Regions from separate parts of the Rhizobium sp. BK538 genome, predicted to be linked through region 1. Evidence: riboswitches for the same ligand, from Rfam matches in the RefSeq annotation. Region 1 holds a riboswitch; the other holds the start of a gene.
The links. Region 1 has a riboswitch for S-adenosylmethionine ahead of metA (homoserine O-succinyltransferase). Riboswitches for the same ligand answer to the same signal wherever they lie in the genome.

Region 2: another riboswitch for S-adenosylmethionine. It lies ahead of FHX09_RS14760 (O-succinylhomoserine sulfhydrylase); the one in region 1 lies ahead of metA (homoserine O-succinyltransferase).

What each region holds. Positions count from the first base shown of each region.
Region 1 covers NZ_JACIFT010000007.1:196,985-202,627, forward strand. The annotation lists gene FHX09_RS10930 (DUF5666 domain-containing protein) at 1-599, shown strand, start outside; gene FHX09_RS10935 (ABC transporter ATP-binding protein/permease) at 604-2,430, opposite strand; SAM riboswitch at 2,582-2,659, shown strand; gene metA (homoserine O-succinyltransferase) at 2,695-3,618, shown strand; gene FHX09_RS10945 (aldose epimerase family protein) at 3,712-4,734, shown strand; gene FHX09_RS10950 (GntR family transcriptional regulator) at 4,848-5,621, shown strand; gene FHX09_RS10955 (SIS domain-containing protein) at 5,618-5,643, shown strand, end outside.
Region 2 covers NZ_JACIFT010000010.1:206,702-212,344, forward strand. The annotation lists gene FHX09_RS14745 (hypothetical protein) at 1-861, shown strand, start outside; gene FHX09_RS14750 (cellulose synthase catalytic subunit) at 846-3,017, shown strand; gene FHX09_RS14755 (2'-deoxycytidine 5'-triphosphate deaminase) at 3,036-4,130, opposite strand; SAM riboswitch at 4,203-4,281, shown strand; gene FHX09_RS14760 (O-succinylhomoserine sulfhydrylase) at 4,326-5,510, shown strand.

The sequences.
Region 1 (5,643 bases):
CATCTACCGCGCTCGTCTGGGCCGCGGGTTTCCTCGTTATTGCGTCGCACGGCGCGCTTGCCCAGGAAGCGCAGCGCGTGCGTGGCGCGATTGAAAGCCTGAGTGGCAACACGTTGGTGGTCAAAACACGCGAAGGCGCCGAGCAAACGGTGACACTGAAGCCAGACTGGAAGGTTCGCGGCATCAAGAAAGCCTCCGTCGAAGACATCAAGCCGGGCGATTTCGTTGGCGTTGCATCGCTGCCGAAAGCTGATGGCGGCGACGGCGCTCTTGAAGTGCTGATCTTTCCGGCCGCCATGAAGGGAACCGGAGAAGGCAGTCGCCCTTGGGACCTGAAGCCAAACAGCACGATGACCAACGCGACCGTCGCCAAGGCCGTGAAGGCGGTCGATGGCCACACGATCACGCTCACCTATCAGGGCAAGGAAAAGACGATATCCATCGCCGACGATACACCGATCGTCACCTTCGCCCCTGCCGGAAAGTCAGACCTTGTTGCAGGAGCGCACGTGATCGTGATGGGTGAAAGAGCACCTGATGGCACAGTGTCCGCCACAAACGTCACGGTCGGCACGAACGGGGTCGTCCCGCCGATGTAGGCGATCAGAGTGCTGGTGCGGGCGCGTTCGGCGCTTTTGCCACTACCTTCACTTCAGGCTTCGCATGCAGGGCTTCGAGATGCAGTATGCGCGGCTTGAAGGTCTCAACATAAACGTCTGACCGACCGATGTAGATCATCGCCGCGTCCGGCATGGAGGTAAGTACCTCCATCATCGTGGACTGCCATTCCGGCTCCATGCCTTCCAATACTTCGTCAAACACGATCCACTTCGGTCGTACAAGAAGCAGGCGAGCAAAACCGATCGCGCGCTGCTCGTCGGAATCAAGCAGCTTGTCCCACCGCGCCCGGGTATCAAGGCGGGAAACCAGATTGTGGAGTCCTGCCTTTTCCAGTGCCGCCACGACATCGCGGTTCTGATAGGTGTCCGCAGGCTCGGGAAACGCCAGCGCTTCACGAAGTGAACCACCCGGGATGTAAGCCGATTGCGGGACGAAAAGCATGTCGTCCGTGGGCGGCAAGCCGATCTTGCCGCCACCACACGGCCAAAGTTCGGAGAGTGCAAGGAAAAGCAGCTTACGGTTCACGTTGTGATCGCCGTTGATCATGACCTTTTCACCGGCCTTAATCGTCACCGCACTCTCGTGCACGCGGAAGCCGCCGCACTGGTCGATCTCTTCGCCAATCTTGGAAGCGATCCGCACGTGCTCCAGCGTTAGTGTTCCGGGCGGGCTGCGCTCGTAGCTGATCGTGCCCCTGAGATTGATCTCGTCGCTCATAGTGGTGAGCGCCTGCCGAAAATCGGTGACACGCATCAGCGTGGCGCGCCATTCGGCAATGGGACCGAAGTTCGCGACATACCAGCGAAGGGCCGTGTTGACCTGGTTGAAAGCACCGACCGATACCATCAGTTCGCCAAACGTCAGGCCGCCGGAGAAGTATGCCGGTGCAGCGACGATGATCGGGATGACCACAACGAGCCAGCCATAGCCGGCTGACACCCAGGTGAGGTTGACGTTGGCCATCGCCACCCGCTTGATGACGGCGAGCACCGCACTGATGTCGGTATTGATACGCTGCTGCTCATTCTCCTCGCCGCGTGCCACCGTGATCGCCGGCATGTTCTCGTTGGCATGCATCAGCGCAAAGCGAAGCTCCGCCTCCTTCGAGAAGCGATCCGCGTTGAGCTTCACAAGCTTGCGGCCCACCAGCTGGCTGAGAATGGATGCGGATGCCGCATAGAAGATTGCGGCCCAGACCATATAGCCTGGAATGGAAAAAGCGTGGGTGCCGAAGCGGAAGACAAAACCGCTGGACAAATCCCATAGCACGCCGATGAAACTGATGAGCAGGATCGTCGCCTGCACCAACCCGATCATCAGGCTCGTCGTGCTTTCCGCTAGGTTGCGGGCATCTTCGTGCAAACGCTGGTCGGGATTAACGCCGATGAGGCCGCTAGCCGAAAGCCGAAGCGCACGCTTGCGCTGGAGCCACTGGTTGACGAGATCGCGTGTCAGACCTTCGCGCATGTAGAGCGCGGTCATCTGGTTTAGCCACGCCTGCACGACGTTGAGCAGCAGCAGCATGCCTGCGATCAGCGCAAAGATCTTCAGCTGATGGAAGAAACCAGGCAGATCGCGCCGCGCGATGCTGTCATAAAAGGGCGCGTTCCACTGGTTGAGGATGACGGTCGCATAAGCAGTTGCGAGAATGATGGCAATCAGCGCAGTCGCGATCACCAGGACCCTTCCGCGCACGGAGGAATGCCAGAAGGCCGAGAACATGACCCTCAAGCGATAGCCCAGGCTCAGGTCGTATCCTACTCTGTCCCGCCCTTGAATGCTTGGCCTGCCTTCGAGGTCATCTGCCATTACGCGTCCCTAGCCATCATTCTACTTCAATAAACATGGTGATTCGCTGTGTCTACCAACAGATTCTAGCAGTCATTAACGCGGCAGTGACTTCATATCGATCCCACCCCTTCGTTTGAGCAATTGATTCGCGGCGCGAGTGACGCTATTTAAGACGCTCCGTGGTGATTTGGCCGGCCGGCTTGCAGCCACGTTAAAGAAGTTGCTAAAGGGCCGCGTGCGGACCGATAGCGATATATTCGTTGTTTTGATCGAGTGACCGCAATGCCCATCAAGATCCCCGATACCTTGCCTGCGTTTGAAACCCTGGTTCAGGAAGGCGTGCGCGTGATGACCGAGACGGTGGCTATCCGTCAGGACATCCGGCCGCTGCAGATAGGGCTTCTCAACCTCATGCCGAACAAGATCAAGACGGAATTGCAGATGGCCCGCTTGGTCGGCGCCTCTCCGTTGCAGGTCGAGCTTTCGCTCATCCGCGTGGGCAACCACAAAGCAAAGAACACCTCGGAAGACCATCTTCTCGCCTTCTACCAGACGTGGGAGGAAGTGAAGCACCGCAAATTCGATGGCTTCATCACTACCGGCGCGCCGATCGAGACGCTACCCTACGAGGACGTGAACTATTGGGGCGAAATGCAGCAGATTTTCGACTGGACGGAAACCAACGTCCATTCGTCGATGAACGTCTGCTGGGGCGCGATGGCCGCGATCTACCATTTCCACGGCGTTCCCAAGTATGAACTCAAGGAGAAGGCCTTCGGCGTCTACCGACACCGGAACCTGAAACCGTCGTCTGTCTACCTGAACGGTTTCTCGGACAACTTCGAGGTTCCTGTTTCGCGCTGGACAGAGGTCCGCCGCGACGACATCGAGAAGTCGGAAAGCCTGGAGATTCTGATGGAGTCCAGCGAAATGGGTGTCTGCCTCGTGCATGAACGGAAGGGCAAGCGGCTCTATATGTTCAATCACGTGGAATATGATTCAACGTCGCTTTCCGACGAATATTTCCGCGACGTGAATGCCGGCGTGCCGATCAAGATGCCGCACAACTACTTCCCGCACAACGATCCGTCGCTGACGCCGCAAAACCGCTGGCGCAGCCACGCGCACCTGTTGTTCGGCAACTGGATCAACGAGATCTACCAGACCACACCCTACGATCTCAACGATATCGGCAAGTGTGGCTGACAGCGTTTCTTTTTTTCGGCACACCCGTTGCGGTTTGCGGCAAATGGGGGCAGGTTCGCCGCCTCAATCGAAGATATATCAGGACGGTCAGTCATGACGGAAATGTTGAAGCGAGAAGTTTTCGGGCAGACCAAGTCGGGCGAAACTGTCTATCGCGTCGAGATCAAGGGCGGCGGGCTGACGGCCAAGATCATCAGCTGGGGTGCGGTCATACAGGATCTCCGTCTCGACGGCCATGATGCACCGCTCCTGCTTGGCTTTGACGATTTCGACAGCTATCCGGCGCATTCCTCCTACTTTGGCGCAACTCCCGGGCGCTGCGCCAACCGCATCGGCGATGGCAAATTCACGCTGGATGGCAAGAGCTATCAGCTTGATCTCAATGAGAACGGCGTGACTCACCTTCATGGAGGAAGCGACAACATCGCCAAGCAGAACTGGACGATCGTCGAGCACGATGTCGACCGTGTCGTGCTGAAGATCGTCGATCCGGATGGCCGCGCCGGTTATCCCGGCAACTGCACCATCCAGGCAACCTACTGGGTGCATGGAGACGGCGAACTCTCCGTGACCTACGAGTCGACCAGTGATCAACCGACGATCGCCAACGTTTGCCAGCACGCCTATTTCAACCTCGATGGCCGCGATGACGCGCTTGGCCACGACATCATGATCGCAGCCGACAGCTACCTCGTCACGAATGAACGGCAGATCCCGACCGGCGAGGCTCGACCCGTTGCCGGAACGGCCTTCGACTTCCGTCAGATGTCACCGATGAAGCGGTTCGAGGGTAGCGAACAGGCCCTCTACGATCACAATTTCTGCCTTTCCAACGAACGCACAGCAAAGCGCTCCGTCGCGCTTGCCCGAAGCCTGAATTCGGGCGTTTCGCTGGAAGTGCGCACGACCGAGCCTGGCGTGCAGTTCTATGCGGGCTTCAAGCTCAATGTGCCTGTCCCTGGCCTCGACGGGCGCAAGTACGGCCCGTTCGCCGGCTTCTGCCTGGAAACGCAAATCTGGCCGGATGCAATCAACCACGAGGGCTTTCCCGACGCGATCCTCCGCCCGGGCGAGGTACTGCGTCAGGAAACGGACTACATCTTCTCGAAGAGCTGACGCAAACAGATCGCCCCAACCGACAAACCCTCGCAGGCTACCTGCGAGGGTTTTTTTGTTCCGAAGTCATTTTCGACTTGCGATTGGTTCTAGATAGGTTCTATCTTCAGGGCATGGATAGAACCAGTCTGATCGCCGAACTGAACAGTCGAGGCCTGCGCGACGAGGCGCTCACAGGGCCGCTTTACAAGCGGTTGGCGCAGGCTCTGACGGGCCTGATCCAGGAGGGCCTGCTGAGACCTGGAACCGCGCTTCCCGGCGAGCGGGATCTTGCCGAGGCATTGAAGGTCGGACGCGTGACGGTCCGCACAGCTTATCGCGACCTGATGAACGCAGGCACACTTGAATCCCGGCATGGAAGCGGCACCTTCGTTTCCAGCAAGGTCGAACGCATGGAACAGTCGCTATGGCGGCTTTCTTCCTTCTCCGCCGACATGCGCTCACGCGGTCGCGCGCCTGCGGCTCGGATCTTGTCTCGAACCGTCAATACGCCATCTCCTGATGAAGCCTTTTTGCTTGGCCTCGGGCTTGATGAACCTGTGCTGCGCCTGGATCGTCTGCGTCTTGCCGACGGTCTGCCGCTTGCGATCGAACGTGCTGTCGTGCCGATTAAGTTCCTTGGAGAAAATGCCGGCGGAGAAGGATCTCTGTACGAGGCGCTCGCGGCGCGCGGCCACCGTCCCGTTCGAGCCCTCCAAAGGCTCACGGCTGTGACGCTCGATCCGTCGTCAGCGGCGGCGCTAGACGTGAAGGCGGGTGCGCCCGCCCTGCTGATCGAACGCGTCTCGCGCCTGGAGGACCAACGCGTCGTCGAATACACCCGTTCCCACTATCGTGGCGATGCATATGATTTTGTTGCAGAATTAAGAATCGGAGAAGACCTATGAGTGAAAGCCATTCGCTGATGTT
Region 2 (5,643 bases), on a different contig from region 1:
AACTCCTGGATCGAGGACGGCTACCAGGTGGGCTCGGCGACGGGCAGCACCGCTTGGGGCGCGCTGGCGCTGCTGATGGCCTTTGAGGAAACAGACCAGCCGGCGTATCTCGACGCCGCCCGCAAGATCATGGACTGGATTCATCGAAGCACGGCAGATCCCCGCAACGTCGGCTACTTCGGCGGCTACTTCGGTCACGAGCCAGCGCCTGAGCGCATGACGTGGAAATCGACCGAGCATAACTTGGATGTCTATGCAGCGGACAGTTGGCTTGCCAGCCTCGACAGTGGTGGTGACTGGCAACATCGTGGCGACAGCGCCCTGCAGTTTCTGAAGGCCATGTGGAATGAAGGCGAAGGGCGCTTCTTTATTGGCAGCGCACCGGACAGCAACGCTCCGAATATCGCTATGTCGGGGCTCGACGCAGAGCTTTGGCCGCTGATTGCCGTTCCCGATTTCAAGGCCAAGGCCGGCCGTGTGATCGAGTGGACAGAAGTCCACCACGGCGTAGAAGGCGGCTTCGACTTCAATAGCGACCGCGACGGGATCTGGCTCGAAGGAACGGCACAGGCCGCACTCGTGCTTCGCCTTACCGGCCAACCGGCAAAGGCCGAGCCATTGTTCAAGACGATCGAAACTCAGCTCACGCCAGGCAACCTGATCTACGCGACGGTCAACGAACAGCTGTCGACCGGCCTTCAGGTAGGGCCGAACTCGGCGCCTGGCGACTTCAAGTATTACCGTTTGCCGCATATCGGCGCCACGGGCTGGGCCATCCTTGCCGCGCTCGATCTCAACCCCTTTGTCGGCAGCGCGGGCCAGACATCCAATGGCAAGGAGTCCCCATGTCCCCAGAAGTAGTCACGCTGTCAGATTCGATGCTGTTCGCGGCGTTGGCCATTGCGCTGATACTGGGATGCAGCTGGCTTCTCGACAGTCGCCGCGGTGTCGACCGGATTATCTTCGGTTCGATCCTCATCGTGATGTTGTCGAACTACCTATATTTTCGCCTCACGAAAACCTTGCCGGACTTCGAATGGAGCGCCTATGCCATCTGGCCAAGGATTTATCTGTCCTTCGAGCTCGTCGTCATCTTCTACACGGTCTTGTCGATCGTCTTCTTTTTCCGTCGAACCGACCATCACGGCGCGGCCGACGCCAGCGAGGCACTGCTGGCAAGACTTGCGCGACAGCCTGCCGTGGACATTTTCATCTGCACCTACAACGAAGAGCTATCGATTCTGGAGCGAACAATTCTTGCGGCAAAGGCAATCGACTACAGCAATTTCACGGTCTGGGTGCTGGACGACGGACGGCGAGATTGGCTGGAGGACTACTGCGCAGAGGTCGGTGTCCGCTATCTCAGGCGCGCGGACAATGCCGGCGCCAAGGGCGGCAATATCAACAACGCCATACGACAAACAGCGAAGGAGACCAACGCGCCCTTTATTCTGATTCTCGATGCGGATTTCGCGCCGCAGCGTGCGCTTCTGAACCGTACGGTGGGCCAGTTCATCAATACGGACATCGGCGTTATTCAGACACCGCAGTTTTATTACAACGCCGACCCTGTCCAGCATAACCTTTTGGCCTCGAAAGCTTGGGTCGATGACCAACGTATCTTCTTCGATGTCATGCAGCCGTCAAAGGATGGCTGGGGGGCCGCTTTCTGTGTCGGGACGTCGTGCGTCGTGCGTCGGGACGCCTTGGCGATGATCGGTGGCATGCCACAGGAGACGGTAACCGAGGATATCCACTTGACCTATCGCCTGCTTCAGAAGGGACTGAAGACACGCTGGCTGAACGAGCGCCTGAGCGTCGGCCTATCGGCGGAAAGCCTCTCCGGCTACATTACGCAGCGCTGCCGCTGGTGCCTTGGCACAATCCAGGTAGCGCTTCTTCGCGATGGCCCCTTCCTCGGCAAGGGCTTCACCTTCGTTCAGAGGATGCACTACTTCCACGGTCTGCTTTTCTGGTTCTGCCGCCCATTCATCCTGCTGCTGATGGCAGCACCGCTGCTCTACTACTTCCTCGGCCTGCCGGCCATCCGCATGGAGCCCGAGGCCTTCTTCCTCTACGCGCTGCCGATGGTCGCCGGCATGTGGGCATTCCACGCATGGGTCTCGGGCGGACGCAGCCTGCCGCTCTTTACCGAAGTGTCGCAAATGGTGTCAGCCGTGCCGATCACCATCGCCCTCTTCCATGCGCTTCTCCATCCATTCGGTCGCCCCTTCAAAGTGACGGCCAAGGGTGAGGACCGCGGGCGCGTCGAAATCATTTACCCGATTGCCGGGACATTCCTTTGCGTCATCGTCCTGACCTTTGTTGGGATGCTGAATGGACCGTTGCTTGGAACCTATAATGACCTCGACGGCTTCAGCGTGGCATGGGGCATGGTCGTGATGGTTTACGCTTTCGTATCACTGCTCGTCTGCATCGAACTTCCGAGAGAAGCGCTGGACGACATCCAGTTTCCCCTGGATCGCCAAGGGCATGCTGCCAGTCGCGGCAGATCCTCGGCTTGCACCCTCGATACAATATCGATCCACAAGGCAAGGATAACCATGCAGGATGAGGCCGCCTTCGCCGAAATGCGATTGGGCGATATTTTGATCTTTACGCCGTTCGCAGACTTCGATGTTGCCGGCCAGGTGACCGCGATGGACAGGGCTCGATCAGGCGTGTCAGTGTCCATCGTCGGTATCAGGGACCGGCGGGATGCCTGGGAAATCAAGAAAACGCCGGAGGAGGTTCGCCAGAAGATGGTACAGCGGATCTTCAGTGAAATGCCGGAAGTCATGCCAAGGCGTGCGTATCCGCTCGCGGCCGGAAGAGGACTCTGGAAGCGTATGTTCGCGCGCCCATCGGTCCTTGTCGGCGATCTGGAACAGCACACGGTCACGGCCCGAACTCAGCAGGGCTCAAGACGATCCTACAGGCCGCCTCCCTTCATCACACGTCGGACACCGCTCTTGCAAATCGGCAACAGGAACGTTGCCCCACCCCTGGCCGAATAATAGCGAACGCCAGGACGCTCAGATGCGGAAGTGCTTCGAGAGCTTCAGGCCCTGGGCTTGATAATTGGAGCCGAGGCCGGAGCCGTAGAGGCTTTCTGGGTGTTCCTGCATGTGTTCGTAGACCAGGCGGCCGACGATCTGGCCGTCCTCGAGGATGAAGGGGACCTCGTGGCTGCGGACCTCGAGCACGGCACGGCTGCCGCGGCCGCCGGCAGGTGCATGGCCGAAGCCGGGGTCGAAGAAGCCCGCATAGTGCACGCGGAATTCGCCGACCAGCGGATCGAAAGGAGTCATCTCGGCCGCATAATGCGGTGGCACATGGATGGCTTCGCGGGAGACCAGGATGTAAAACTCGTCCGGATCCAGGATCAGTTCGTTGCGGCCACGGCTATAGAGCGGCTCCCAGAAGTCATAGATGTCGTGTTGTGCTTTCTTGTCGACATCGACGACGGCGGTGTGGTGCTTGCCGCGGTAGCCGATCAGGCCGTCCTTGTCGCCGGCAAGGTCGATCGACAAGGCAATCCCGCCACCCGATACATTCGGCTGCTTGCTGGCAACCAGCGTTTCAGCATCGTGCAGCGCCAACAATTCGGGCTCGCCAAGCAAGGAGTGACCGACACGGAATCGGATCTGCGAGAGGCGCGAGCCGCGACGCACGACGATCGGGAAAGTGCGTGGGCTGATCTCGAGATAGAGGGGTCCAGAATAGCCGGTCGGGATCTTGTCGAACTCCTGGGCGTAGTCAGTGATGACGCGCGTGAAGATATCCAGTCGTCCCGTCGAGCTCTTCGGATTGGCCGAGGCCGACATATCGGCCGGCAGGTCGAGGCGCTCCATCAAGGGAACGATATAGACGCAGCCGGTTTCCAGCACGGCACCTTCGGAGAGGTCGACGACGTGAAGGCTCAGACGATCGAGCTTGTCGGACACGAGATGGGATGGGCCTGGCATGAAGCTCGCGCGAACGCGAAAAGCCTTGGCGCCGAGCCTGAGGTCAAGGCTTGCCGGCTGGATCTGGTCGTGATCCAAATCACGCTCGGAGCTGAGGCGCCCAGCCTCAAAAAGCGCGGCAATCGCGCGATCTGCCAAAATTCCTGTTACGCGAGCCATCATGCCCCATCCATATTTGTCGCAAACAAAACCAAACTCAAGGAATTGACGCAAGCATAGAACGGCAGTATTGCAGCTTTATCCCGTGGTGATTTGGCCGGTCGGCTTGCAGCCACGTTAAACAAGTGGCTAAAAGGACCGGGTGCAAAACCGGTCTGCTTTCGCGGCCGGTTTTTTGTTGTTTGAAAGTGGTGATTCATGAGCAAGACCTGGCGCCCGGCAACCCAACTCGTCCACGACGGTTCGCTGCGCTCGCAATATGGCGAGACCTCCGAAGCAATCTACCTCACGCAGGGCTTCGTCTATGAAAGCGCGGAAGCGGCAGAAGCACGCTTCAAGGGCGAGACAGAAGGCTATATCTACGCCCGTTACGGCAGCCCGACAAACGACATGTTCGAAAAGCGCATGTGCGCACTCGAAGGCGCCGAAGAAGCCCGCGCTACGGCATCCGGCATGGCAGCCGTTACCGCCGCAATCCTCTGCCAGGTGAAGGCCGGCGACCACATCGTTGCCGCCCGCGCGCTCTTCGGCTCGTGCCGCTGGGTCGTCGAGACGCTGGCGCCGAAATACGGTGTCGAGTGTACGCTGGTCGACGGCCGCTATCTGGAGAACTGGGAAAAGGCGATCCGCCCGAACACCAAGGTGTTCTTCCTGGAGAGCCCGACCAACCCGACGCTCGAGGTGATCGATATCGCCGGCGTCGCGAAGCTCGCCAACCAGATCGGCGCCAAGGTCGTCGTCGACAACGTCTTTGCGACCCCGATTTTCCAGAAGCCGCTTGAACTCGGCGCCCATATCGTCGTCTATTCGGCCACCAAGCACATCGACGGGCAAGGCCGCAGCCTCGGCGGCGTGATCCTGTCCGACCGGGAATGGATCAACGAGAACCTACAGGACTACTACCGTCACACCGGCCCGGCGATGTCGCCGTTCACAGCCTGGACGCTGCTGAAGGGGCTGGAGACCTTGCCGCTACGCGTCAAGCAGCAGACCGAAAATGCGTCGAAGATCGCCGACTTCCTGGCCAATCAGCCCAAGGTCGCCAAGGTCATCTATCCCGGCCGTAAGGACCATCCGCAGGCCGACATAGTCGCCAAGCAGATGAAGGGCGGCTCGACGCTCGTCGCCATCGAACTGAAGGGTGGCAAGGAAGCAGCCTTCGCGCTTCAGAACGCGCTTGATATCGTCAAGATCTCCAACAATCTGGGCGACGCCAAGAGCCTGATCACGCACCCGGCGACGACGACGCACAAGAACCTGACCGACGAAGCACGCGCTGAGCTCGGCATCTCCGGCGGCACCGTTCGTCTCTCCGCCGGCATCGAGGACACGGACGATCTGATCGAGGATTTCGCCCAGGCGCTCGCCAAAGTGAAGGCCTGATCGGCCCATATCGGCCGGGTCACCCTCCGATCCGGCCGACTACCATACGCGCTTCTGCCACACGCGAAACGGGCTAAAATTGGGCTTAGCGCGCGAAACCTCTTGCTATTGCAGGCATTAGGGAGGTGATCGC